2 linked regions of the Halorhodospira halochloris genome follow. The protein of the gene in region 1 interacts with the protein of each later gene in a pairwise test. Links are inferred from orthologs where the notes say so. Each region holds a gene or a part of one and is shown on either strand. Other genes may lie near its edges.

What was found.
Region 2: the proteins of recR (region 1) and recO interact in binary tests that used the Escherichia coli proteins (3 or more experiments, as listed by UniProt). The link is inferred for Halorhodospira halochloris from one-to-one orthologs.

Annotation. Positions count from the first base shown.
Region 1 is NZ_AP017372.2:710,153-725,583, reverse strand. The notes cover bases 6,979-9,977. They hold recR (recombination mediator RecR), read right to left. Parts: upstream 8,788-9,977; coding sequence 8,170-8,787; downstream 6,979-8,169. Other genes in these bases: dnaX (DNA polymerase III subunit gamma/tau), read right to left, coding at 9,191-9,977; HH1059_RS03450 (YbaB/EbfC family nucleoid-associated protein), read right to left, coding at 8,858-9,184; HH1059_RS03460 (histidine triad nucleotide-binding protein), read right to left, coding at 7,530-7,877; HH1059_RS03465 (HDOD domain-containing protein), read left to right, coding at 6,979-7,326. In the rest of the region: ppsA (phosphoenolpyruvate synthase), read left to right, coding at 1-2,083; HH1059_RS03485 (sulfurtransferase), read right to left, coding at 2,220-3,026; orn (oligoribonuclease), read right to left, coding at 3,065-3,616; flagellar motor stator protein MotA, read right to left, coding at 4,760-5,632; more of HH1059_RS03465, read left to right, coding at 5,851-6,978; more of dnaX, read right to left, coding at 9,978-10,909; HH1059_RS03430 (BCCT family transporter), read left to right, coding at 11,234-12,898; HH1059_RS03425 (NfeD family protein), read left to right, coding at 12,933-13,340; HH1059_RS03420 (HEAT repeat domain-containing protein), read left to right, coding at 13,372-14,652; HH1059_RS03415 (PilN domain-containing protein), read left to right, coding at 14,842-15,431. UniProt on the Escherichia coli protein: May play a role in DNA repair. It seems to be involved in an RecBC-independent recombinational process of DNA repair. It may act with RecF and RecO.
Region 2 is NZ_AP017372.2:1,755,246-1,768,034, reverse strand. What follows is about bases 9,819-12,789. They hold recO (DNA repair protein RecO), read left to right. Parts: upstream 9,819-10,910; coding sequence 10,911-11,669; downstream 11,670-12,789. Other genes in these bases: acpS (holo-ACP synthase), read left to right, coding at 12,458-12,789; pdxJ (pyridoxine 5'-phosphate synthase), read left to right, coding at 11,730-12,461; era (GTPase Era), read left to right, coding at 10,046-10,933; rnc (ribonuclease III), read left to right, coding at 9,819-10,013. In the rest of the region: sdhA (succinate dehydrogenase flavoprotein subunit), read left to right, coding at 1-386; HH1059_RS08075 (succinate dehydrogenase iron-sulfur subunit), read left to right, coding at 407-1,189; HH1059_RS08070 (FAD assembly factor SdhE), read left to right, coding at 1,194-1,439; HH1059_RS08065 (hypothetical protein), read left to right, coding at 1,459-1,827; nadB (L-aspartate oxidase), read right to left, coding at 1,841-3,481; RNA polymerase sigma factor RpoE, read left to right, coding at 3,734-4,318; HH1059_RS08050 (sigma-E factor negative regulatory protein), read left to right, coding at 4,341-5,054; HH1059_RS08045 (Do family serine endopeptidase), read left to right, coding at 5,152-6,621; lepA (translation elongation factor 4), read left to right, coding at 6,725-8,524; lepB (signal peptidase I), read left to right, coding at 8,571-9,326; more of rnc, read left to right, coding at 9,333-9,818. UniProt on the Escherichia coli protein: Involved in DNA repair and RecF pathway recombination.

The sequences.
Region 1 (15,431 bases):
GGAAAGCCTCGATGCTGCCATTCGCCAGAGCTACGAGAAGCTTGAGGCCCAAACACCGGGCGAGGCATCTTTCGCAGTGCGCTCATCTGCTACCGCAGAAGACCTGCCTGACGCCTCATTCGCCGGCCAGCAGGAGACCTTCCTCAACGTGCGCGGACTCGACGGCATCCGCGAAGCAATCCATCACGTCTTCGCCTCGCTGTTCACCGATCGGGCCATATCCTACCGGGTTCATCACGGTTTTGATCACGAGCAGGTCGCATTGTCCGCCGGCATCCAGCGCATGGTGCGCTCCGATATCGGCGCCTCAGGCGTAATGTTCACCATAGACACTGAATCTGGCTTCGACCAGGCAGTCTTCATCACCGCCGCCTGGGGATTGGGCGAGACCGTCGTGCAGGGAGCAGTAAACCCCGACGAGTTCTACGTCTACAAGCCCAACCTGGAGGCCGGACGCCCCGCCATTTTACGCCGCAGCCTCGGCGGTAAGGCCATCAAGATGGTCTACTCGGGCGAAACCGGCCATGGCAAGACGGTCGAAACCGTGGATGTTCCTGAACAAGACCGGATGCGGTTTTGCTTGACCGACGAGGACATTAATAGCCTTGCCCGGCAGGCGGTAACAATCGAGCAGCACTACGGCCGGCCGATGGATATCGAGTGGGGCAAAGACGGCAACGATGGGCGTATATATATCCTCCAAGCTCGCCCTGAAACTGTCAAAAGCCGCGATGGTGGCCAAGTCCTCGAGCGCTACCACCTCAAAAACCGCGGTGAAGTTCTCGCCGAAGGGCGCTCCATCGGCCAGCGCATCGGCGCCGGGCCGTCACGGGTGGTGGCCAGCATTGATGAAATCAACCGTGTCCAACCCGGTGATGTGCTCGTAACCGACATGACCGACCCCGACTGGGAGCCGATCATGAAGCGCGCCGCGGCTATTGTCACCAATCGCGGCGGGCGCACTTGCCACGCTGCCATAATTGCCCGGGAGCTAGGCATTCCGGCCATTGTCGGCTGCGGCGATGCCACCGAGAAGATCCCCGATAGCGTCGAGGTTACAGCCTCCTGCGCTGAAGGTGACACCGGCTTTATCTACGAAGGCCTGCAGGACTTTGAGGTCCGCGAGGTCTCTTTGAAGGATATGCCCGAAATCCCGTTCAAGATTATGATGAACGTCGGCAACCCCGACCGGGCCTTCGATTTTAGCTTCCTGCCTAATGAGGGAGTCGGACTGGCCCGGGTAGAGTTCATCATCAACCGCATGATCGGCATTCACCCCAAAGCTCTTCTCGAGTACGATCAGCAGGAACCATCGGTTAAGCGGGTCATAGATTCACAGACCGCCGGCTACATAAACCCCGAAGAGTTCTACGTAGATAAGCTCGCCGAGGGCATCTCAATGCTCGGTGCAGCGTTCTATCCCAAGCCGGTCATAGTGCGCCTCTCGGACTTCAAGTCTAACGAGTACGCCAACCTGATCGGCGGTGAGAAGTACGAGCCGCACGAAGAGAACCCGATGATCGGTTTCCGCGGCGCCTCGCGCTACATAGCACCGCATTTCCAGGACTGCTTCAAGCTTGAGTGCCGGGCCTTACGCAAGGTGCGCGATGATATGGCCCTGGATAACGTCTGGATCATGGTGCCGTTCGTACGCACGCTCAGCGAAGGCGAGCGCGCCATCAGCCTGCTGGCCGAAAACGGTCTGGAACGAGGCAAGAATGGCTTGAAGGTCATGATGATGTGCGAGCTGCCATCGAACGCGGTACTCGCCGACGAGTTTCTGGAGATGTTCGACGGTTTCTCCATTGGCTCGAACGACCTTACCCAGCTTACCCTGGGCCTTGACCGCGACTCGGGAACAATCGCTCACCTATTCGATGAGCGCGATGAGGCTGTCAAACGCATGCTATCGATGGCCATCCAAGCCTGTAACCGGCACAGCAAATACGTCGGTATTTGCGGCCAAGGCCCCTCGGACCATCCAGATCTGGCCCGCTGGCTGATGGAACAGGGGATTGAGAGCGTCTCGTTAAACCCCGACTCGGTGGTTGAGACGTGGCTCTATCTAGCTGGCCAGGAGTAAGCCAAAGGAGCCAGCCAAAGCCGCCGTCCCCGCCCTAACTTGGGCGGGGGCTTATTTTAGCTATGACTAGCCCTACTGATGGGGACATCTAAAATCTCCCCACGGGGAGTTTTAGAGTTTCCCTAATTGGCCGCCGTTATTCTGTCACCGCAACCGGCAGATCCGGATTATTACCCCACTCCGACCAAGACCCCGCATAGGCCCGCACGCCAGCAAAGCCGAGGGTGCGCAAGACGACGTACATCAACGACGAACGGTGGTGGCTTTGACAGTAGACCACTATATCTTGCTCCGCTGTCACTCCCCGCTCGGCCAGCATGGCACGCAGCTCAGCCTCGCTGCGCAAGGCTGGGGCTGCCTCGGGATCCTTAAGATCAGCCCAGTCCAAGTGGACAGCCCCAGGTATATGCCCGCCGCGTTCAGCTAAGGATTGCTCCCCGGTGTACTCCTCACGGGTACGGCAGTCGAGCAACACTACCTCAGGATCATTCAGCCGCTGTAACACCCACTGCGAATCAACCAAGCAATGAGGTGCGCGCGCCTGTTCATCCAGATAGGCCGGTTTAGGTTGAGTCGGCTCTCTGCCAACCGGCAGATCACTTTCCAACCACCCCTGCAATCCGCCATCTAGAATGAAATGACGCGGATGGCCAAGCCAATCCAGGCTCCAGGCAAGGCGGCTGGCCTTGCCACAACCGTCCGAGTCGTAGGCCACGACCTCAATGTCGTCACTTATCCCGACAGCCGCCAAATCCCGAGCCAAACAATCAGGCTCCGGGGCCAAGCCCATCGCCGGCGGCTCGCGTTTAACAAGGACTTCATAGTCGAGCTGAACAGCCCCCGGTATGTGCGTCTTTTGATAACGTGAGCGGTCGCCGACATCGACGACTAGCACACCCGCGGATCCGAGTCGATCATTCAGCTGTTGGGGAGATAAAAGCATAGGGTGATCTTTCTTCCTGAGCGAAAACCTGGCCTACCTTAGACGGGCAAGCGCATAAACTCGCGCCTATAGTGACGTAACTCTGCGATTGAGTCGCGCACATCGTCGAGCGCCAAATGGGAACCACTTTTGGAGACTCCCTGAGCAACGCCTGGAGCCCAACGCCGTGCCAGCTCTTTAAGGGTGCTAACATCTATGTGGCGGTAATGGAAATAAGCCTCCAAGCGCGGCATCCAGCGCGCCATAAAGCGCCGATCCTGACATATACTATTCCCGCACATAGGTGAGACACCTGCCGGCACATACTGACCGAGGAACCGCAGCATCTCATCCTCGGCTTGAACCTCATCCATAGTGCTAGAGCGAACCCTCTCTATCAAACCCGACTGATTATGCTGCTTGGTATTCCATTCATCCATGTTCTGCAGCACTTGCTGAGATTGATTGATCACCAGAATTGGGCTTTCAGCAATAACATCCAGGTTGCTATCTGTAACAATTGCCGCCATCTCGATTATGCGATCCTGACTCGGATCGAGCCCGGTCATCTCAAGGTCGATCCAAATCAAGTTCCATTTCGAAAGGCCCATATAATCTCCAAATAATGCTCGACTAACGACAAAAACGGCCCACTGACATCACCAAGTCTCCGGCTCAGGCCGCCTTCTCTCCTCCGGGGTTAACAGATCACGCGGCTCCCCTTCCGCATCCTCTCCATCAGGCTCGCCCTCCGGCTCTTCAGCCTCTCGCTCCGGTTCCGGGTCCTCAGCCTCTTGCTCCGGTTCCGGGTCTTCAACGTCAGGCGGCTGCTCACGCCTTAACTGCGCCCCCTCATCACGTTCGCGGCGCTCCTCCGGGGTCAGCAGGTCAACTGGACCACCCTCTTCTAGCTGTCCCATATCCAACGACTCACCTACCGATCCCTCCCGCTCGGCAATTCTTGATATCGCATCGGGGCTAAGCAGGGTAAGAGATATACGCCTGTTTACCGGCGAACGAGGATCTTCTCTATCAAAGGGAATAGTATCAGCATAGCCCGAGACCTGAGCCACGCGATCGCTGCCTAAACCGGCGTCACGCAGAATCACCCGTGCCTCATTGGCCCGATCTGCCGAAAGGAACCAATTATCGTAGTCATCGCGCACAAAGGGACGGGCATCAGTGTGTCCGGAAATGGATATCGGATTAGGGATTCCCTCGAAGGCCTCGGCCAGAGCACGGAGTATCCTTTGGGTGTGCGGTTCAGGCTGAGCACTACCCGACTCATACATGGGCCGCCCTTCTTCATCGACTAGCTGAATACGGAGCCCATCTTCTGTCAGATCCATGAGGATTTGGTCGTGATAATCTTCCAGCTCGGGAATCCCCATGACCCTCTCATGGAAGTCTTCGGCGAGTTCGCGCATCTCTTCGGTCTCCAACCAATCCCGACCAATAGGCATACCTTCTAGGTCGATTGGAGCCTGCCGCTCGCCCTCAAAATCAATCACCTCACGACTCGCCGGATCCTTAAATGCCGTCGGATCTTGGAAATACTGACCAATCCCCCGGCGCTGATCATCATCCAGCGCCAACAACAACCAAAGCACCAGAAAGATAGCAAACATCGCCGTCATGAAGTCGGCAAAGGCTATCTTCCACGACCCTCCGTGATGGCCGTGCTCTGCCTTCTTAACCCGTTTTACTACTATCGGGCGGGTCTTATTCTCATCGACCATGGGTATCGATCCGCCCTATCCTTCCTGCTTCTTGGCGGCCATCATCTTCACATGCTCTTCCAGCTCAAAGAAGGTCGGGCGCTCGGCCTCGAACATCGCCTTACGGCCAAACTCCACAGCCACAACCGGCTTATATCCGTTGAGCACAGCCAGCAATGTCACCTTAATTGTCTCAAGGAATTTGGTCTGTTCAGTGACTCGATGCTCCATCGCCTGCCCGACCGGACCAATAAAGGCATAGCCGGCAAAAATACCGGTAAACGTACCTATCAGCGCAGAGGCCACCAGTCCACCGATTGTCATAACATCAGCGTCGAGTGAACCCAACGCAATAACTACGCCCAAAAGCGCTGCCACAATACCGAACCCTGGCATAGCGTCAGCTACTTTATTGACTGCTGCCGCTGGTCTTTCGGCCTCTTTATGGTGGGTCTCTATCTCGACATCCATGAGATTTTCCATCTCAAAGGGGTTCATATTGCCACCCACCATGAGGCGCAGATAATCACAGAGAAATTCCAGCGCCACATGATCATTTAGGATCCGCGGATATGACTGAAAGAGTTCGCTCTCGTGCGGGTTATCTACATCATCCTCGATCGAAAGCAGCCCATCCTTCTGAGCACGCTGAAATATCTCGTAGAGCAGCGCCAGCAAGTCCATATAATGTTCGCGCGAATAGGGCGCACCACCAGGTATCTTCGGCACGGTCGATATAACTTGGCGGATGATCTTCATAGGATTGGCGATCAAAAAGCCGCCAATCGCCGCACCGAAGATGATCAAAAACTCATAAGGCTGCCACAGGATGGTCAGGTGGCCGCCGTGCGCTGCATAGCCAACTATAACCGAGAAGAACGCGATAGCGGCGCCGATTAGTACTATCATGGTCTGCTTATCCTACCCTCGCACCTAAGCAAATCGCCGTCGCACAGTGTAACCTATGTGCGCTAATAAGGCTCGGGGCTTGATGTTTGATTTATAAACTCAGGCGTTACTAGTATTCTGTTACCCTTAACCCCCTGGCACGGGGGCTACGAAAGCTGTTTGGGTAGAGCACCCCCCAATGAAATAGTCGAATGCTCCCATACAATAACAGGATCTCTATGGCTCAGCATTATACGCAAAGAATTACAGACTGGGTTGCCATCTTATCTGAGACACGGCTGCCGCGGATCCCCACCCATAGCATCGATTTCGATCTCTCTCCCAGAGATTTGGCCGAACAAGTATATGGGGACCCAGCGCTGGTCTTGAACTTGATCAGAGACGTTAACGCCATTGCCCCGCGACATTTTGAAGGCGGCATACACAGCATGGAAGAGGCCGTCTTAATGCGCGGTACCGGCGGCCTGCAGAAGGTCATCGCTAGCATGACGGGGGCACAGGATACTCTCAATGCTGACAACTACCGCGGCTATCTATTCACCTGTGAGCGGGCAATACACGCCGCCTGTCAGGCACGGCGCTGGGCATTCAAATTGGCCGATATGTTGCCCAATGAGGTATTCACTGCCGCCATGCTGCGCCATAGTGCTGAGCTGGCCATGTGGATCCATGATCACGGCGCGGTAATGCGCGCCATCCATGAAATGGCCCCAGAGCCAACATACGCCTCTGAAGCAGAGTACGTCACTCTCGGCTTTTCCTTAGGAGAGCTGAATCAAGCCCTGGCGCAGGCCTGGAAGTTACCCAATCTAGTCGCCGAATCAAGCCACTCAATGGCCGCCGACACCCGCTCACCGCGCAGCTGGGCGGTTGGGCTAGCGGCGCGTTTAGCCGCACTAGCCCGTCAGGGTTGGGAGCACCCCGAGATGAAGCCGCTAATTGAAGCGATTAGTGAGCTACTGGAGATTAGCGAAGATAGTATCCAGGAGGAGATAACAGCCGGAGCGCGCGATGCCAGCTCGCTATTGCCCTGGAAACCGGTAACCTTCGCCCCATTGCTCCTTGGCGAGGGCGAAGAGGGCTCTGTCGACGCCGCCCCCAATCCGTACCTCTCCCATGGTCAAGCGAAGGGCGGTGTCTGCTTGGCACCACGACTGAATATCTTTAATCGAGTCCGCAACGAACTTGAGCGGCGCGACTATTCCCGTTCAATAGAAAAACTGAAGATACGCAATGAGCCTGCCAAGCAGGACGACGCAGTGCTGAACTTGGCTATGAGCGGACTATACGATGGCTTGGGGTTGAGCAGGGTCCTTTATGCCGAACTGAGGCCCGATCGTGAGACCCTAGCCGCAAAGTTCGTATTGGGCGCTACAGGTGATCCTCTCTTTCACCGCTTCCGCGTCGACATATCGCGCCCTTCGCTTATCCAGGATCTCATGGCAAAACCGGCGGCAGTATGGCTGCAGCCCAATCGCTTTGACCGCATGCGCGGCCGGGCCCCAGCCCCCTTGATAGGGATAGCTGCAGGGCGTTCGTTTTTCCTAGCCTCGCTCTATGTCGGTGAAGTGCCGCGCGGCATTTTTTACGCCGACCGGCACAGAGTTGACAACCGCCTCGACGAGACGAGCTTCAAGAGGTTTCGCCGACTCTGTGCACTCGCCAGCGTGCGCCTGAAAGAGCTCAGCAAATAACCCTCTCCAAGGCGGCAAGTCAGCCTCGGGGAACCTCTAAAACTTCGCCGGCGCCATCATATGCCCCGGTGTGGAGGACGCCGTGGATCCATCCCTGGAGGCTTCATGGCGCCATCCCTGGCGCCAAGACCTCCACACCGGGGCAGATGGTGGCGCCGGCGAAGTTTTTCTCGGAGAACGCTAAGCTTTCAGCGCCCATTCTTTCAGCCTGGAGGCCACTTTAACGGGCGGCCGCCGATTACGTGCAGATGAAGATGATAGACTTCCTGGCCACCATCCGGGCCGCAGTTAAATACAGTCCGATAACCGCTCTGGGCTATGCCCTCACGGCGGGCTACTTCACGCGCCGCAGTGAACATCTCCCCCAACAGATCACCATCCTCGGGGGTTAGCTCTTCCAGGGTCTGGATCTGGCGACGCGGAATGACCAGCACGTGTACCGGGGCCTGCGGGTTGATGTCGCGAAAGGCTACCACCTGCTCCGACTCATAAACGACATCGGCGTCACCCTCGCCACGTGCAATCTGCGCGAAGATTTCCTCAACTGACATCCTGCATCCTCAAGCTGAATATGAACAGTGGACTATATTCGGAACCATTAAATCCCCCGGGGCCACTCAACCGCTCCAGGGAACCTCTAAAAACTTCGCCGGCGCCACCATCCGCCCCGTTGTGGAGGACGCCGTGAATCCATCCCTGGAGGCTTCATGGCGCCATCCCTGGCGCCAAGACCTCCACACCGGGGCGGATGAGTGGCGCCGGCGAAGTTTTAGAGGCACCCTCCAGGGACGGATTTACGGCGTCCTCCACTCCGGAGCGGTTAAGTGGCCCAGGGATAGTCCCCTATTGTGAGCTACCACCATATTCTTGCCTACCCAGGAAGGCGTGAGAAAGTGTCCCCTGATCGACTTGCTCAAGTGCACCGCCCATGGGAACCCCGTGGGCTATACGGGTAGTGCGCACGGCATACTCGCAAGCCATTTCGCGAACATAATGAGCGGTGGCCTCGCCTTCAACCGTAGGGCTGGTGGCGAGGATTATCTCGCTTATCTGCCCAGCTGCAAGGCGTTGCTCGAGGCGATCCAACCCTAACTCCTCGGGCCCGATACCATCCAACGGGGATAATTGGCCTCCGAGCACCAAGTAGACGCCGCTAAAATCAGTAGCCTGCTCCAGGGCGATAACATCGGCGCTACTCTCAACGATGCACAACAGGGAACGGTCGCGCTTGGGGCTAGAGCAAATACTGCACAGCTGCTGCTCGGTGAGAATACCGCAATCACGGCACTCGCCGACCCTGTCTGCAGCGTTGCTCAGGGCCGCTGCAAGCCGCCGAGCCCCATCACGATCGCGCTGCATTAGATGCAACGCCATCCGCTGCGCGGTCCGGGCACCAACACCAGGCAGCCGGCGCAACGAGTCGATAAGCTCAGTCAATCCTGGTGAAAAAGCGCTACCCATGGGCTTTAATTGGCCCCATCAAATCCCTGTGAGCACTACCGGGAAATACCTAAACAGCAGTCAGAAAAGATCAAAACGGCATCTTCATCCCGGGCGGCAACCCCATGCTTTCGGCCATGCCGGACATTCTCTCCTGGCTTTCGCGCTGGACCTTCTGCACCGCATCGTTGAACGCCGCAGCGACCAGGTCCTCAACCATCTCCCGGTCATCCTCGAACAGCGAGGGATCTATATCTACCTTGCGCACCTCTTGTTTGCCGGTCATTAAGACCTTAACCATGCCGGCACCGGCCTCGCCGGTTATCTCCATAGCTGCTATCTCTTCCTGCGCCTTCTGCATATCTTCCTGCATCTTCTGCGCCTGCTTCATAATGTTGCCAAGTCCACCTTTCATCACGACTGCCTACCTCTGTTTCTGCTGTAAATCATCTATCGGCCGTACACCTTGCACCTGCGCATCGAAAGCATCCTGCAACCCTTGCAGGCCCGGATCTTGGCGCAGGCTCTCTTCAGCCTGCTGCTGCAACTCCTGCTGACGCTGCTGCTCCTGTTGTGCTGGGGTAAGCTGAGTATCCATCACCTCAATACGCAACTCAAGCTGCCCCTCGCCAAAACTACTCTGTAAGGCCTCACACAACCTCTGGCGGCGCTCATCATTGAGCAGATAGCGCTGCGCCTGATCAAGATGCAAGGTTATACGGTTACCATCCCTGCCGCCCCATTGGCAATGGCTGGCCAGTGCGTACAGCATACCATCAAGCTGGCCAACAACATTACGCCAGTAGTCGGCCGCTGCGGATGCAGCACCCTGCTGCCCGCCGAGCTGACCTGGCTCTGGGGCCGCTGGCTGCTGACTGGCGCCATGCTGCTGCACTTTATTGCCTGCTTGCTGCTGCGTTGCGCCCTGCTGTGCAAGGGTGCGCCCTGCGCCTGCTGAGGAGATCGGCGATCCCCCGCCGCTATTGCCGGGTCCGCCATCCTCGGGCCTGCTGTCCCGGGACCCGCTGCCTTGGGCCCGACCATCGCGAGGTGGCATCTGCGCCGGGCGGAACGCCAGCATCCGCAATAACGCCATCTCGAAACCGGTTGCCGGATCGGGCGCATAAGGCAGGTCGCGGCGGGCATGGATGCCAATCTGATAGTAAAGCTGCAGATCCTCGCCACTGATTTGCTGAGCCAGACGCAACAACCGTTCGCGCTCGGGCTCATCCTCAGCTATAACCCCGGGCGCCTGCTGAGCCAACGCCAGAGTGTGTACCGTAGCCACGACCTCGCTCAGGATGGCATCGAAATCCGCTGCCTGCTCAGCTAGATCGCGCGCTGCGCGGACCACCCTATCACTATCCCCTCCAGCCAGGGCCTCAATGATATCAAGCACCTGGCTGCCCTCCAGGGAACCAAGCATGGCGGCCACTTCGTCTTCGCGAGCCGCGCCATCGCCATAGGCGAGGGCCTGATCGAGCAAACTCAGAGAGTCACGCATGCTGCCATCAGCGGCACGGGCTAAGCGCAGCGCTGCGCCGCTATCGACCTCGACGCCTTCATCGCCGGCAATCTTAAGCAACCGCTCACAGATCAGGGCACTCGGCAAACGGCGCAGATGAAATTGCAGACAGCGCGAGAGGACTGTAACCGGCAATTTCTGTGGATCGGTAGTGGCAAGCAGAAACTTGACGTGATCAGGCGGCTCTTCAAGGGTCTTGAGCAGCGCATTGAAGCTACTGCCCGAGAGCATGTGCACCTCATCAATGATATAGACCTTGAAGCGCCCCCGGCTGGGTGAATACTGCACATTATCGAGCAGCTCGCGAGTATCCTCGACCCGGGTGCGCGAGGCGGCATCTACCTCGATCAAATCGACGAATCGGCCCTGGTCTATCTCGCGACAGCTTGGACACTCCCGACACGGAGTAGCAGTGATGCCCTCTTCACAATTCAGACACTTGGCAAGGATTCGGGCTACCGTGGTCTTACCTATACCGCGGGTACCGCTGAACAGATAGGCGTGATGGATGCGCCCGTCCGCGAGGGCGTTACTCAGGGCGCGCAGTATATGCTCTTGACCCGCCACATCTTCGAACCGGCGGGGACGCCATTTTCGCGCAAGGGCTTGATAGGTCATTGGCCTGGAGCGGCTCCACTAGCAAGATGGAGGCGGCCACACCAGCCACACCCCGGCGCCCGACGGGCGCTGCTGCCGCTGCTCCCTTCCGGGCCTGACGGGGTTCGCAGCGTGTCGTCGCGGGGGGACCAATGCGGCCACCATCGCCTGGCGGAGAGGGAGGGATTCGAACCCTCGGTACCTTGACGGTACACACGCTTTCCAGGCGTGCGCCTTCGACCGCTCGGCCACCTCTCCTCGCATGTTTAGCTGATATACTCTAAACTAGCGCACGACGCTACGCAAACTAAGAGTTAGACGAACTGCTGAAAGGTCAGATAAGTCGTGAGCGATCACAACAGCCAAAAACCGGACCAGAATGGGCAGGCGCAAGATCAAATAGCCGCCCTAGAGCGCGAGTACGACACCCGCAGCCACCTTGATGACCAGAACATAAAGCCACTTGGGCTGGAACTACATAACCCGGTCTTCGTAGTCAGCTCGCTGCTGATAATAGTCTTTGTCATTGGAGCGTTGATATTCACCGATCCTGCTGCCGATGACGGCGGCATGGCCAAAGTGGCCCTAGATGCCGCACTCGAATTCTCCCGCGTCAACTTCGACTGGCTGTTCCTAATCGCCGGCAACATCTTTGTCATCTTCTGCCTGCTGCTCATTGTCTTACCGGTCGGCAAGGTACGTATCGGCGGTCCCGATGCCAAACCGGATTTCTCAGTACTGTCCTGGTTTGCAATGCTTTTTGCCGCCGGCATGGGTATCGGCCTGATGTTCTGGAGCGTCGCCGAACCGGTGGCCTTCTACACCGACTGGTGGGGCACCCCGCTTAACGTCGAGGCCGAAACCGAACAGGGTGCTCGTGCCGCCCTCGGTGCCACGATTTATCACTGGGGACTGCACCCCTGGGCTATATACGGGATCATGGCCCTGGCCTTGGCCTTCTTTGCCTACAACAAAGGTCTGCCGATGACCGTGCGCTCAGCATTCTACCCGCTACTGGGCGAGCGCACCTGGGGCCCAATAGGGCATATAATCGACTTACTGGCCGTACTGGCTACCGTCTTCGGCCTCGCAACCTCGCTTGGCCTAGGTGCGCAACAGGCAGCGAGCGGGTTGAGTTACATATTTACTGGCGTACCCAACACCCTGGCCACACAGATCGCGGTCATAGTGGCAGTAACCTCAATCGCCCTGATCTCAGTCCTGCGCGGCATTGATCGAGGCATTAAGATCTTGAGCAACATCAATATCTCGATCGCCGGACTGCTGATGCTCTATATCATAGTCAACGCCGGGGCGATCGCCTTTGCCGGCTACGTCTACACCACCGGCACAGGCTATCTCGAAACGTTCCTACCGCTGAGCAACCCGGTGGGGCGCGAGGACACCAAATTCCTCCATGACTGGACAGTATTTTACTGGGCCTGGTGGATATCCTGGTCGCCGTTCGTCGGCATGTTTATCGCCCGAGTCTCGCGCGGACGCAGTGTACGCGAGTTCATGACCGCTGTGCTAATCGTCCCTACCGCGGTTACAATCTTCTGGATAGCTGCCTTCGGCGGCACAGGGGTAGAGCAGGCCCGTGAAGGTATAGGTAACCTTGCCGCGGGACTAGGCGACGATGAGTCGATGGCCCTGTTCCACATGCTCAACGAACTGCCGCTGGCTATGCTGACCTCAGCCATCGGGGTCTTCCTGGTACTGATCTTCTTCGTTACTTCATCAGATTCAGGCTCGCTGGTAATCGACAGTATTACCTCCGGAGGCAAGACCAATGCCCCCGAGGTTCAGCGCATCTATTGGGTAATCCTGCAGGGGCTAATCGCCGGCACACTGCTCTACGCCGGTGGCGATGCCGCCCTCGAGGCGCTGCAATCCGGGGCAGTAACAGCCGGCTTACCATTCACCGTAGTCCTTCTGTTAATCTGTGCAAGCCTCTTCCTCGGTCTTCGTCATGAGCAGAAATTGTTGCGCCTGAAGGGCAAAATTTAACTCTTGGCTGGCGCCTGGGATGAAGGCATAGATTATGTTGAAGCGCACCCAACAAGGAACGCACCCGGCCATAAGCTATTGGCTTATCCAGTTGCCAGGACTGCTGCTTATCGCAATCCTGGCGGCTATTGCAGCTAATCACAACCTGGTCAGTGCCAGCACTGCGATTCTCATATTCATAGCATGGCTGATAAAGGACCTAATCTTATACCCGGTATTCGCACGTACCGCCTGGCTGTACTATCCTATGGGCCAGGAGGCATTGATCGGCGAGCGCGGGGAGGTGGTGCGGGAAATCACCCCCAACAAACCGGGCCAGGTACGCGTCAAAGGTGAGATTTGGCAGGCTCGCAGTGTTGATCACCACTCTTTTAAACCAGGGGAGGACGTTGAGGTATTCGGTGTCGACGGTCTGACCGCGTTCGTTAAGCCGACCACGTAAACCTATGGCGCATTGGAAGAATTTCACCAGCTTGTTCCAGCCTCGCTGGCTCAGCCCAGACCCGGAGGTGCGCCGCCAGGCGGCAATGAAATTGTCCATCCAGAATCCTGACCGCGGCATGGTTCTGGGGCGTTTGATACAGGACAACAGCCCCCAAGTCCGCGAGGCAGCGATAAAGCGCGTGAACGACCTCGACCTACTCCGAGCATATCTGCACGGGGAGGCCGACCCGCGGGTACGCAATGCTGCCTCGGTCCGCTACCGCCAACTCCTAGTCGGGGATTGCGATGCAACCACGCTCGATCGCGAACTTGGTCTATGCAACGACCCCACCATAATTGCTTATGTCGCCCAGAAAGCGCGCGACCCCGAAGCGCGCCGCCACGCCATTCGGCGCATAGAGCAACCGGCACTGCTCGCTGAGATAGCTCTGCACGACGACGAAGAGCGCAATCGCTGCCTTGCAGCCCAATTAATCGAAGACGATAAGACCCTCAGCGACCTCGCTCAGCGCGCCCAAAGCAAAGGGGACGAAGGTTACCGGGCGACGGCAAACTGCCCACAATCAGAGATAGAAACCGAGACAGATGCAACAGCAACAGCGGATGATGACGTCGCGGCCACACCACAAGCAGCAGTTGCCGAAGCCCGGCCCAAGGGTTACCACCAGCAACCGGATTCACTCAAGAGTAGTGCCCCAATTGCCCAGCCAGCCGAAAACATCCACAAACCGACCAGCCAAGCCGGGGCTAGCAATATGCCAGAGGCACTGTGCCGCGCTATGCACGGTTTAGCCTCGGTTAGCTACCTGCCTAATCTGCAGAGTCGGCGGCGTAACCTAACTGCCCGCTGGCATGCGCTACCGCAACCCCCAGAAGCTGCGCTCCAGCGACGCTTTCGCCAAGCGAATATAAGAGCACTGACCAAAACTGTCAGCACCAACAGCGAAGCAAGCCGAGCGCGTCGTGAGCTGGAGAAGTTGACTAAGGAATTTAATCCGCAGCGGGGCGAACCAACTAGCCAAAGGATAGCCGCCGCCCGACGCAACTTAGATGGCCTGCGCGGCGAGGATATAGATTCTGCACATGCCCGCATAGCACTACAAAGACTCTATCGCCAACTGCCGCGCTATGAGCCGGAACAGGCTCAAAGGCAACCCAGTCGCAACGCTCTCGGCGAGCAAAAGGCTATCCTACACAGGCTCAACAAACACCTTATAGAGGCCGAAAAGGCACTGGCAAACAGCGACTTTGTCGGGCTTCAAGGCCACATCCGCGAGGCTCTGCAAATAGCATCGAGCGGAGCGCAATAAGATTTGCTTAATTCAAAAAAAGATATTACCTTAATGTATGTGGGTTTTTATGCGCTGCAAAACCTACCGGTTTACGGACACCTTTATCGCAGGAGTCGAATAGCCATACGTAACTATCTATAGAGGCTCTCAAGAGGAGGAATTAAACCTGAAATGCGCAGCACCTTGCCCCCCTAGGTGGATGCCGACATGTATTACGACAAGCTAAAGGAGTGGTGGCAACAGGAGAGTGCGCAGATGCGCGTGGGCGTACATCTGGCACCACGGTTTGTGGCCATCACTATAGTCTCGGCGGATGGTAGTGAGCTGATCAGCTCCGATTATCTCAAATCTACTCCCCAGACCCAGGAAAAGGCCCTCGCTGAATTGGTCGAGCGCAATGACTGCGCTGGCTCGCCGGCCTATGTGGTACTTGATGGCAGCGATTACGAGATACGCCATATCGATGCACCTCAAGTGCCGCCGGCTGAGATTGCCTCAGCCCTGCGCTTTCGGCTCAAGGACATGGTGGAGATCCCATTTGAGCAGATGGCAGTAGCGGCGCAGCTGCAATACAGCGACCGCCGCCAAGCCGACCACCAAATTGCCCTAGCCGGCATTGCACGGCAAGAACGCATAGCCGCAATAGCGCGAACGGTCCACGGGGCGGACCTCGAACTGCAGGCCGTTCTCATGCGCGAGACCGCCCTAAGTAACTTGGCGGCCAAAATGCCGGCAGCCGAAGGTGGTGTCGCTATAGTCTATGTTGGCGATAATGATGGGGTTATTGCCATCTGTCG
Region 2 (12,789 bases), 1.0 Mb from region 1 along the record:
CCATGCAGCAATACGCTGCGGTCTTCCGCACCGGTGAAGTCCTGGACGAGGGCTGCAAGCGCATGGACAAAGTACTGAAGTCTTTTGAGGATGTTGCGGTTCGCGACCGCTCATTGATCTGGAACTCGGATTTGATCGAGACTCTGGAGCTGGAAAATCTCCTCGGTTGCGCAGTTACCACTATCCACTCGGCACGTAATCGCCAGGAGAGTAGAGGGGCCCATGCGCGTGAGGACTTCCCCGAGCGCGATGACCAGAATTGGTTGAAACACTCCCTCGCTAGCCTGCAGCAAAACGGCAAGGTTAGCCTTGATGAGCGTCCGGTCCATCTCAACACTCTGACCGACGAAGTAGAGAGCGTCCCGCTGCAGGCGCGGGTATACTGATCAGCTAAGGGAAGAGAGCAATGGCACAGTTCATACTTCCGGCCAACTCCCGGGTTCGCAAGGGCAAGGTCTACGATGCCGCGGAGGGCGGTGGCGAGACGCGGCGGGTGCGTATCTACCGCTATGATCCGGAGAGTGGCGATAATCCGCGGATGGACACCTTCATCCTTGATGCCAATCGCACCGGCGCCAAGGTTCTGGACGTTTTGCTTAAGATAAAGGATGAGATTGATCCGACTTTGACCTTCCGGCGCTCCTGCCGTGAAGGCATCTGTGGCTCCTGCGCGATGAATATCGATGGTGTCAATACGCTAGCTTGTACTAAGGAGCTTGAGGAGATAAAGGGGGATGTAAAGGTCTATCCATTGCCTCATCTGCATGTAATCAAGGATTTGGTGCCGGATATGACCCACTTCTACGGCCAGTACGCAGCCCTTGAGCCGTGGATCAAGACGCAGACTGCCACCCCACCAGATCATGAACGGTATCAGTCCAAAGAGGAGCGTGAAGCCCTGGACGGGCTTTACGAATGCATCCTTTGTGCCTGCTGCTCGGCATCTTGCCCAAGCTATTGGTGGAACAGTGATCGTTATCTGGGCCCCGCGGCACTGCTGCAGCTTTATCGGTGGATTGCCGATAGTCGGGATGAGGCAACAGAGGAGCGGCTCGACTTGGCTAACGATGCCTACCGGCTGTTCCGCTGCCATACCATCATGAACTGTACGGCTACTTGTCCTAAGGGCTTGAATCCGGGCAAGGCCATAGCAAAGGTGAAGCGTTTGCTCGCCGAGCGCGAGGTTTGATCTGTTGACACTGCAGCAGTTGCGCTGGCGATGCCGGCGCGGGACCAAAGAGCTGGATTTGGTCCTAGGTAGGTTCGTCGAAGAAGGTGGATTTGAGCAGCTTGACGCCTCAGGTCAAGCTGCCTTTTATGACCTGCTTGAGCAGGAAGATCACCTGCTCCAGGAGTGGTTGATCTTCGGTAGCGATCCCACGGAAGGGGAGTTAGCCAGAATTGTCGAGCGGATCAGGCAATCTATGTATAAGTCCTAAAGGTAATGGGGTAGTCTTGTTGGCTGCGCTGTCTGTTGCACTGCTAACAGCCCTGACATTCCCATTGCTGGGTGCGGCCAACGGCTGGCTGGTTGTGCTCTTCATACTCGCTGTCACAGCTGCCCTTTTCCCGGATTACAGGTTATGGCGGAGGGCAGAGCGGGTTGATACCTGCCATTTCGCTCCTAATGGCATGATCTATTTGCGCACCAAGTCCGGCAGGCGCATGGTAGCAACCCTGAGGGCCTCTTTTGTCCATCCATACTTAGTTGTCATCTGCTTGCGAGCGAGTGATAAGCAGCTCTACTGCCTTACACTACCGCGTTTTCTGTTTGCTGAGAACTGCCATAGGGCGCTCCGCGAGAGGGTTTGCGCCATCCGTCGGTGATGCCAAAGGGCCTTTATCTGCCCCGGCTGCGCAAATGTGCAAAAGGTCGCGGCCGTGCCGGCACAAGCAAGGTACTCGACTTCTGTGCCTCATCGGGGGATGGAAAATCCAGGGTGTAGTGCAGTCCCCGGCTTTCGCGACGGCGCGCGGCACAGCGGACGGTTAGTTGAGCTACCAGGATGAGGTTGCGCAGTTCGATCAGATCGCCGCTGACCCGGAAGTGGGTATAAAATTCATGAACTTCCCGCATTAGTAGATCGATCCTGCGGCTCGCTCTCTCTAATCGCCGGTCGGTTCGGACAATACCAACATAATTCCACATCGCGCGCCGGATTTCTGCCCAGTTGTGGCTGACAACGACCTGCTCATCAGAATCTGTTACTCGGCTTTCATCCCAGGCGGGTAGTTGCGGAAGAGACTCATGGCGCGCTCCGCTAGCGGCTATATCCCGCGCTGCAGCTGAACCGAATATCAGGCACTCAAGCAGCGAATTGCTAGCCAGTCGATTGGCCCCGTGCAGGCCGGTACAGGCGGTCTCCCCAACTGCATATAGCCCGGGGACGCCGGTGCGCCCAGCCTCATCGGTGACCACCCCGCCGCAGGTATAGTGGGCTGCAGGCACAACTGGCAGTGGATCCCGGGTCATATCCAGACCGAGTTCGAGGCAGCGCTTGTGGATGTTCGGAAAGCGCTCGCGGATTAATTCTGCAGGGCGGTGGCTGATATCTAGGTATAGGCAATCCGCCCCTAGTCGCTTCATCTCATGGTCAATGGCGCGGGCCACCACGTCGCGAGGTGCCAGTTCGCCGCGCTCATCGAAGCGGTCCATAAACCTTTGGCCATCAGGCAAAAGGAGTTTTCCTCCCTCACCTCTTACCGCTTCGCTAATCAGGAACGAGCGCTCCTGGGGGTGATAAAGGCAGGTGGGGTGAAACTGGTTGAATTCCAGGTTGGCAACACGGCAGCCGGCGCGCCAGGCCATGGCAATGCCATCACCGGTTGCGGCATAGGGGCTGGTCGAGTAAAGGTAGACCTTGCTTGCTCCTCCACAAGCCAGGACCGCGCAGGGGGAGTGGATCAATTCGACCAATTCCGTTGCAGAGTTATAGACGTATGCCCCGTAGCAACGATCTTGAGCCAGTCCTAGGCGTGAACCAGTTATTAAGTCTATCGCGTAGCGTCCCTCGAGCAGCTCTATGTTTGCCCGCCGCTCGATGATCGATGTCAGGGTATGCGATATTGCCAAGCCCGTAGCGTCTTCAGCGTGGACAACGCGGCGATGGCTGTGGCCACCTTCCTGGTGGAGGTGCAGTCCGGTTGTTCCGGCGCCGGGGTGAATACGCGAGAAAGGAACCTGCTTGTCGATCAGCCACTCGATAGCCTCACGCGCCTGTGTCGCGACTAATCGGCTGATATAGTGGTCACTCAGTCCGGCACCTGCCTCAAGGGTGTCCTCGACATGGGCATCGACCGAGTCAGTGGCATCAATGGCCGCAGAGACCCCGCCCTGGGCATAAGGCGTTGCCCCGTCGGTCATAGCGCCCTTGGACAGGATCCCTATACGCAATCTCTCCGGCAGTTGGAGGGCGACGGTTAGCCCCGCCAAACCGGTGCCAATGATTAAGACATCGTATGCTTTGCGTTGTTTTGCCATTTACTTGCGCTACTGTACATGCATCGGATAGTCTGCCAAGCTTCGCATGGTCGGGTTGACCGCGGCAAATCACCCATCCTCAAATCACCGATAATTTTTGATAGTGTGCGAACTCACGCCTTGCCAGAGTGTCTACAAGCATAGCAGATCTAGGATTGAGCGGCTTTGGGCCCAGTTGCTGTCGGCTCCGCTCTCCCTTAATGTGCAGCGTACGTGTGGGGCATGTTGCGCGAGCACAGGAGGGGACCGGTAGTGACCATATCCAGGGAAGCGGACAGAGAGCTTGTTAAGCGAGCCCAGGCTGGCGATAAACAAGCCTATGACGTTTTGGTGCTGCGCTATCAGCAGAAGCTTGTCAAGCTGATAGGGCGCTACGTGCGGGATCCGCAAGAGGCTCAGGATGTCGGTCAAGAGGCCTTTATAAAGGCCTATCGTGCCTTGGACAGCTTCAGAGGCGACAGTAGTTTTTATACCTGGTTGTACAGGATAGGCGTTAACACGGCGAAGAATCATCTTGTGGCGCAGAATCGCCGGCCTCCGGATTCTGACGTCGATGCAGAGGATGCAGAGCGATTTGATATAGATACCGTTTTACGGGATCAAGATACGCCGGAGGCAGAAGTTGCTCGAGAGGAGATAGAGCGTGCGGTAGTGGGGGCCATTGAGGCCTTGCCTGAAGAGCTGCAAACAGCAATCACTCTGCGCGAGCTTGAAGGCTTGAGCTATCAGGAGATATCGCAGGTAATGGATTGCCCTGTCGGTACTGTTCGGTCGCGGATATTTCGAGCCCGCGAGGCCATAGATAAGCGTTTGCGGCCGCTTGCCGAGCAACGCTGAGGTGTAACGGGAGGGGTTGGTTATGTCCACAAAAGATGAACAGGATCGTCTCGACGAGCAGCTATCGGCCCTGGTCGACGGTGAGTTGAGCAAAGAGGAGCAGGCTTTTGTTCTTCGCCGTATAGGTCACGACAGGTCGGTCCGTGAGCGCCTGGCTCGTTATTTCGTGATGCGCGATGCATTGCAGCGCAACCTCCCAGAATATCCACGAGCAGGTTTGGCCGAGCGGGTACATGCCGCATTGGAGCACGAGGCGAAGCCTGGGCACAGTGGTAGTTCCGCCTTCAATTGGCGTCGCCCTGCTTTAGGCGGATCCATAGCAGCGAGCGTTGCGCTCGTATCCGTGTTATGGTGGCAGGGAAATATGCAGTATGCGGGTGATCAGGCAGGTGAGGTGCCGCAGCCACCCCCTGCTCAGCAGCAGGCTGATATAGGTACGGAGAGTCAATCTGGCCGTCCTGCAGCTGAGCAGCAACAGCCTGCTGAAAGTCAGGCTGTGAGCAGTGGCGGCGCGACTATGCCAGTAGGTGCTGACGTCGGTTTTGCTGAACCTTGGCACAATGTCGAGCGTGTCAGTGGGGCAGAGCTAGAGCGTCGCCAACCGCCACAAGCCGAGCAGAGCGGGGATAGAAGTAAATATCATGGGTATCCTGGTGTGCCAGAGGTTGTGCCTGGTAGCGATGACCCTATAGAGTCGTACGAGTCATTTGAAGGTCAACGTGCAGCTGCGCCTTGAGCCGTCTAGTTGTGCTTTTTGTTGGCAAAATTAGCTGACACCTGGATAGACGGAGTGAGAGTGAGTTGACCTTCGCTTATTGGAGGTCTGCAAGCGCATGAATGGAATTAGGCACGGGTTTTGGCAGGGTTGGACAGCCTTCGCCCTGCTGGCTATGTTCTTTTTCAGCCCGTCCTGTCTCGCTCAATTGCCTGATTTCGTCGATCTGGTGCGCGAGAATCGCGCCGCTGTCGTTAATATAAGTACCCGTCAACAGTTTCAGCAGTACGATTTTCTTCCAGAGGGATTAGATCCTGGACAGGAGTCATTGCCTGACCCGCATCAAGCCCCACGTCAAGGTATGCCCGAAGGCACTCCGGGCCATCCTCACGGGCAGCCAATGCCGGATCCGTTTGGGAAGGATGGCGAGTCGCTGGGGTCAGGTTTTATCATCGGCAGCGACGGTATCATCCTCACCAATGACCACGTAACTGCCCGTGCGCAAGAGATCATTGTACGCCTCTCCGATGGTCGTGAGCTTGAGGCCGAGGTCATAGGGGCCGATGAGCGTACCGATTTGGCAGTGTTGCAGATCGACGCCGAGTCTCTGCCGACCGTCAGTATCGGCAGTGGCGAAGACTTGGCGGTTGGCGAATGGGTGCTTGCCATCGGGTCGCCATTCGGCTTTGAGCATTCAGTTACATCAGGGATAGTATCGGCCAAGGGTCGCTCCTTGCCTCATGGTAACTACGTACCTTACATCCAGACAGATGTTGCTATAAATCCCGGCAATTCCGGCGGCCCTCTGTTTAATCTCGACGGCGAGGTGGTAGGAATCAACTCGCAGATCTATAGCCGCACAGGCGGTTTCATGGGGCTCTCGTTCGCCATACCCATTGAATTGGCAATGGAGGTTGCAGAGCAGCTGCAAGAGACTGGCCAGGTGCAGCGCGGTTGGTTAGGAGTAATGATTCAAGATGTTACCCGCGAACTGGCGGCGGGGTTCGGCCTTGATAGGCCGTATGGGGCACTAGTCGCAGAATTGCTAGAAGATGGCCCAGCCGCGGACGCTGGAATCAAGAGCGGTGATGTTATACTTGAGTTTGCAGGCCGTTCAGTGGATAGCTCTGCAGCATTGCCGCCAATAGTAGGTAGGGCGGAGGTCGGTTCTACTGTTGAAGTCGTAGTTTTGCGCGATGGTGAAAAGAAGAGTGTTGAGGTAGATATAAAGCCTCTGCCCGATGATAGCCGAATCGCTGAGCCCGCTGCGGATGACGAGCAGGGTAATGTAGAGCAAGGAGAGGCAAGTGCTGTTGGGATTAGAGTTGAGCCTTTGCGGGAAGAGGAGCGCTCTAGATTAGATCTCGAAAAGAGTGACGGGGGTGTGCTTGTAACAGAGGTTAGCGGTCAGGAGGCGATAGATGCCGGGTTCCAGCCTGGCGATATCTTGGTTACTCTAGATCATCAGCCGGTCTCATCCGCAGAAGAATTTGCCACCCTGGCCGAGGACTTAGAGAGCGGCAGTTCGGTACCGGTGCTAGTTATCCGCGACGGGCAGCCGAGTTTCCTCGCTCTGCAAGTGCCCTGATAGTCTCCCATAGGGACCTTAAAAAGGTAGAATATGAGCGCCTTTGCTCAAGTGCGGGGCGTTTTTTTGTTTTTGTGACGGCGACAAATAGGACGCGCCAGGTATGGAGAACATCCGCAACTTCTCGATTATTGCCCACATCGACCATGGTAAATCCACCTTATCTGATCGGTTCATCCAAATGGCTGGAACCCTTACCGACCGTGAGATGAACGAACAGGTTCTGGATTCCATGGATCTGGAGCGCGAAAGGGGTATTACCATTAAAGCGCAGAGTGTCTCGCTCCAGTATAAAGCGCGGGATGGTCAGACCTACGAATTGAATTTTATCGATACCCCCGGCCACGTCGACTTCTCCTATGAGGTGTCACGCTCCTTGGCTGCCTGTGAGGGTGCCCTGCTCGTAGTCGATGCGTCACAAGGAGTGGAGGCGCAGAGCGTGGCCAATTGTTATACCGCAATTGAGCAAGATCTTGAGGTGATTCCGGTACTCAATAAGATCGACTTGCCCTCGGCCGAGCCAGAGCGGGTGCTAGAGCAAATTGAGGAGATAATCGGCCTAGATGCCAGTGAAGCGCTTATGGTTAGTGCTAAGACCGGCGAGGGTGTCGATGACCTGCTTGAGGCCTTGGTAGCTAGGATTCCCCCGCCCAAAGGGCAGCCGCAGGAGCCGCTTAAGGCGCTAATAATGGACTCCTGGTTCGATAATTATCTGGGTGTGGTTACCTTGGCGCGGGTCTTTGACGGCGAGCTGCGCAAAGGCGATAAGATTCAGGTAATGGCTACGGGTCGGGAGTTTCAGGTCGACGAGATCGGCATCTTTACTCCCAAGAGAACGCCTTGTGAGCGGCTTTTACCCGGTCAGGTCGGCTATGTTGTGGCTGGCATTAAGGATATTGATGGCGCTCCGGTGGGCGCTACCCTTACCCATCAGTCCCGTCCGGCTGCCGATCCGGTCCCCGGTTTTAAACAGGTCCAGCCACGAGTCTTTGCTGGGCTCTTCCCAAGTTCTTCTGATGACTTTGAGGCCTTGCGCAACGCCCTAGGAAAACTGCGCCTAAACGATTCAGCCTTAAACTACGAGCCGGAGAGCTCGCAGGCACTCGGCTTTGGCTTCCGGGTCGGTTTTCTCGGTATGCTCCATATGGAAATTATCCAGGAGCGCTTGGAGCGAGAGTACGGCCTCGATTTAGTGACTACCGCGCCGACCGTTGTTCACCACGTAATAACCAAAGATGGTCAGCAGCTAGAGATTGATAATCCGGCCAATCTACCGCCGATAGGGGAGATTGAGGAGATCCGTGAACCAATCATCGAAGCCAGTATCCTGGTGCCACAGGAGTTGGTTGGTAATGTCTTGGCCCTGTGTGAGGAGAAGCGCGGGGTTCAGAAAGAGATGCAGTATGTCGGGCAGCAGATCTCCTTGATCTATGAGATGCCGCTAAGTGAAGTGGTGCTGGACTTCTTCGACCGCTTGAAATCGGCTACCCGGGGGTTCGCCTCTTTTGACTATGAGCTGAAGCGCTTCCAAGGCGATGACCTAGTCAAGCTGGACGTATTAATAAATGGCGACAAGGTAGATGCACTGTCGAACATAGTCCATCGCGAGCATTCATACCACAGGGGACGCTCTTTGGTTGAAAAGCTCAAGGAGATAATCCCGCGACAGATGTTTGAGGTGGCTATTCAAGCGGCTATAGGTAACCAGATAATTGCCCGCAGCACGGTTAAGGCGATGCGTAAAAACGTTACGGCTAAATGCTACGGCGGTGACGTGACCCGCAAACGCAAGCTGCTGGAGAAACAAAAAGAGGGTAAAAAACGCATGAAGCAAGTTGGCAAGGTGGAGATACCTCAGGATGCCTTCCTTGCGGTGTTGCGAGTTGACAGTGCTAAAGAGTGAGCCGGATTAGCCAATCCCCAATAACCTTAGAATAACTGGAAACGCCATGAACTTTGAGTTGTTGCTGGTAGTCCTGACTATATTGACCGCTCTGGTGTGGGGGTGGGATAAGTGGTTGCGCGAGCGTGAGGGCGTAGATCGTTCTCAAGATCCGTGGTATATCGATCTGCCTCGCTCGCTGTTCCCTATTATCCTTATTGTTTTGCTGTTGCGCTCGTTTATTGCTGAGCCGTTTCGCATCCCCTCTGGGTCGATGTTGCCGACCCTGCAGGCGGGTGATTTTATCCTGGTGAATAAGTCGGCATACGGAATCCGCTTGCCGTTGCTGCGCACTCGGCTGTTTGGTGAAGGTGAGCCTGAGCGTGGTGAGGTGGCGGTCTTTCGGTATCCGCGCGATCCTAGCCAGGATTATATAAAGCGCGTGATTGGCCTGCCTGGTGATGAAATCAGCTATCAGAACCGGGTATTCTATGTTAACGGCGAGCCTCTCGAGCAGAGCCATGTCGGCCCTTATCAGCGCTCCGACGCAGGGGGCTCGGCTCGCGTCTACAGAGAGCAGGCTGATGATAACGAGTACCGTATAATCCATCATGAGGAGCCGGCGACTGGTAGCTTTACATATACGGTTCCTGAAGGCCACTACTTTACCGTCGGCGATAATCGGGATCGGAGTGCTGATAGCCGGGTATGGGGGCCTGTGTCGGATGACTATTTGGCGGGTCGGGCAATGATGATATGGATGAGTTGGGATAGTGAGGAGGGCGGATTAGCCTGGGATCGCATCGGTCAGCGCATTGAGTAGCCAAGTATGTCAGATCTTCAAGAGCTGCAGCACCAGCTAGGATACCGTTTTAATGAGATCGGTCTACTGCAGGAGGCTCTAACCCATCGCAGTGCCGCGGCTAGGCACAATGAGCGTTTGGAGTTTCTGGGTGATTCTGTTCTTAACTTCGTGATTGCTCAGGAGATATTTCGCCGCCGGCCGCAGGATAGCGAAGGTTCTTTGTCGCGGCTGAGGGCGAGTTTGGTAAATCGTTCGACATTGGCTGAGATTGCTCGGGGGCTGAATTTAGGCTCTCATCTGCGCTTGGGCGGGGGCGAATTGAAGAGCGGTGGCCATCGTCGCGATTCAATCCTGGCCGATACCCTCGAGGCCGTTATAGGTGCCGCGTACTTAGATAGTGATTTTTACTCGGTGGCAGCGATGGTAGTTGCCCTTTATAGAGAGCGGCTCGATTCTCTGCCTGATGAAGGTCTGCTCAAGGACCCAAAAACACGCCTGCAGGAAAAGCTGCAGTCAACCCGTCGGCCCTTGCCGGAGTACCAGGTCCTCGATGTCAGTGGCCGTGCCCATCACCAAATGTTTCGCGTTGAGTGTCGGCTGGTCGACTCTGAGCAGAGGAGTGTTGGCGAGGCGGGGAGCAGAAGGCAGGCAGAGCAGCAGGCTGCAGCGACGATGTTGGGGGTTTTGGGTGGTGAAGAGGCGTAGTAGTCCATGGAGAACTCAAGAGGGCAAAATTAATGCTAGAGCATAGCGGAATGTGCGCTATTCTGGGCCGGCCCAATGTCGGCAAGTCGACCCTGCTCAATGCCCTGCTAGGTGAGAAGGTCAGCATAGCGACGCGCAAGCCGCAGACTACCCGACACCGTATTCTCGGAGTGCTCAATGGTGGCGGTACGCAAGTCGTATTTGTCGACACCCCAGGCTTGCATCAACATGAAAAACGAGCACTCAATCGTCAGCTCAATCGCGCTGCCTTGGGGGCACTGGAAGATATCGATCTAGCTCTCTTTGTCTGCTGTGGCTTGGAGTGGCGGGATGCGGATGATAGCGCTCTGGGGGCGCTAGAAGGCGTTGACGTTCCGGTCATACTCGCGGTCAATCAAGTTGATCGGGTAAAAGACAAGCGCAAGCTTTTGCCCCATTTAGAGCGGCTCACGAAATTGCGTGATTTCGCAGCCGTGGTCCCGGTTTCAGCAACTCGCGGGACCAATCTGGAAGAATTACAGCTAGAGGTGGTGAAGCGTTTGCCGCAGGGGCCGGCACTCTTTCCTGCTGAGCAGATCACCGATAGAGACACGGCCTTTCGAATCGGTGAGCTGATCAGGGAACAGTTGATAGTTGCCCTTGGTGATGAGCTACCCTATTCGACCACGGTGCAGATAGAAGAGCTGCAGATTGGAGAGAGTTTGACTCGGATCGGTGCAGTGGTTTGGGTGGAGCGCTCAGCACAGAAACCTATAGTTATTGGCCAAGGAGGAAAACGCCTAAAAAAAGTCGGCAGTTTGGCACGCCAACAGATCGAAGAACTGCTCGAACAGCAGGCACATCTAGAATTGTGGGTCAAGGTCAAAGAGCATTGGACCGACGATCGGCGCGCTTTGCATGAATTTGGCTACACGGATTGAGCAGCAACCAGCATGGATTCTGCATAGGCGGCCTTACCGTGAGACCAGCGCCCTGCTGGAGCTTTTTACCTATGAGCATGGCCGTTTGGGAGCGGTAGCGCGGGGAGTCAAAAATCGCGGCTGGAGCGCTCTTATCGAGCCTTTTGTGCCGCTTCGGGTGAGTTGGGGTGGCCGTAGTGAGTTGAAAAGTATCAACGATCTGGAACAGGCAGGAAGATCGTATCGGCTCAGCGGGGTTGCTCTTGCCTGTGGCTTCTATATGGCAGAGCTGATTATGGCTCTTACTCGTCGTGAGGATCCTCATCCCCGGACCTGGCAAGCTTATGGTATAGCCCTGGATGGTATTATGGATCAGCGGCGAGAACCACTTTTGCGCTGTTTTGAGGTTGCCTTGCTGGAGGAGTGTGGCTACGGATTGGCCGTGCATGAAGATGTCCACGGTGCCCAGATACAAAGATCAGCGAGTTACTTATACTACCCTCAACGCGGCCCGGTGCCGGTTGCGGCCGCGGCAGCTCAAGGCCACTCCCGTGCTGGTGATGTTGCCGTGATGGTTGGCGGGGCCACTCTGCTGGCCCTAGCTGAGGGGGATAAAGATTATTTAGGGCAGGATCCGGGGCGCCTAGAGTCGCGCCAACTGCTGCGCGCGGTTATCGATAAGCACCTTAATGGCAAGCGACTACATAGCCGGGAGATGTTTAGGGGCGTTGCCTCTAGGCGGGGCCTGTCAGGTTAATCCCAATTGATACATCGATAACAAGCTAGAATTCAACCAGCGGAGCAAAGACTAGCTCAAATGCGTACGACTCCAATCCAACTCGGTGTAAATATAGATCACGTCGCCACTCTTCGCCAGGCTAGGGGTACCCGTTATCCAAATATACTATACGCTGCTGCCGAGGCTGAGCGCGGTGGGGCCGATGCCATTACCGTTCACCTGCGCGAAGACCGACGGCATATCCAAGATCGTGATGTCGAGGAGCTACTGCGCCACGTCCAGACCCGCGTTAATCTCGAAATGGCAGTCACTGAGGAGATGGTCGGTATTGCCAGGTCTCTGCAGCCCACCGACTGCTGCCTTGTTCCGGAGCGGCGTGAGGAGCTTACCACTGAGGGCGGGCTGGATGTGGCAGCCGATCCGGAAAGGGTGCGCCGCGCTTGTCAGCAACTTGCAGAGGCTGGCATACGGGTGTCTCTGTTCATCGATCCGGAAAGCGAGCAAATTGATGCTGCGCTGAATGTCGGGGCTCCGGTGATAGAACTGCACACTGGTGCATATGCAGATGCCCCGGACCTGCAAGCGCGAGGTAAGGAACTAGCGCGTTTGCAGCGAGCAGTTGAGTATGCAGGGCAACTTGGTCTACAGGTTAACGCCGGACACGGTTTGCATTACCACAATGTCGAAGCCATAGCGGCTTGGCCTCAAGTGGCTGAGCTTAATATCGGTCATGCCATAGTTGCCCGGGCTATCTTCACCGGCCTAGCGCCAGCAGTCGCAGAGATGAAACGGCTGATGAGATTCGCATGATTGCAGGCATTGGCACAGATATTGTGGCAATTGAGCGCATGCGCAAGGCCTGGCAGCGTCATGGCGAAAGGCTGGCTCAGCGCATTCTTACTCCCCATGAGTTTGATCTGTTCGATTCCTGCGTTGCCAATGAGGTCGCCTTTTTAGCCCGCCGCTTTGCGGCGAAAGAGGCCGCAGCCAAGGCGTTGGGTACCGGTTTTCGCGATGGGGTCGGGCTGCGCAGCTTGGAGGTAGGGCATGACAGACTTGGTAAGCCTGGGTTGCGGCTGCTTGATGGTGCGGCTAAACGCGGCGAGGCTCTCAAGGTAAGTGAAATTCATTTGAGCCT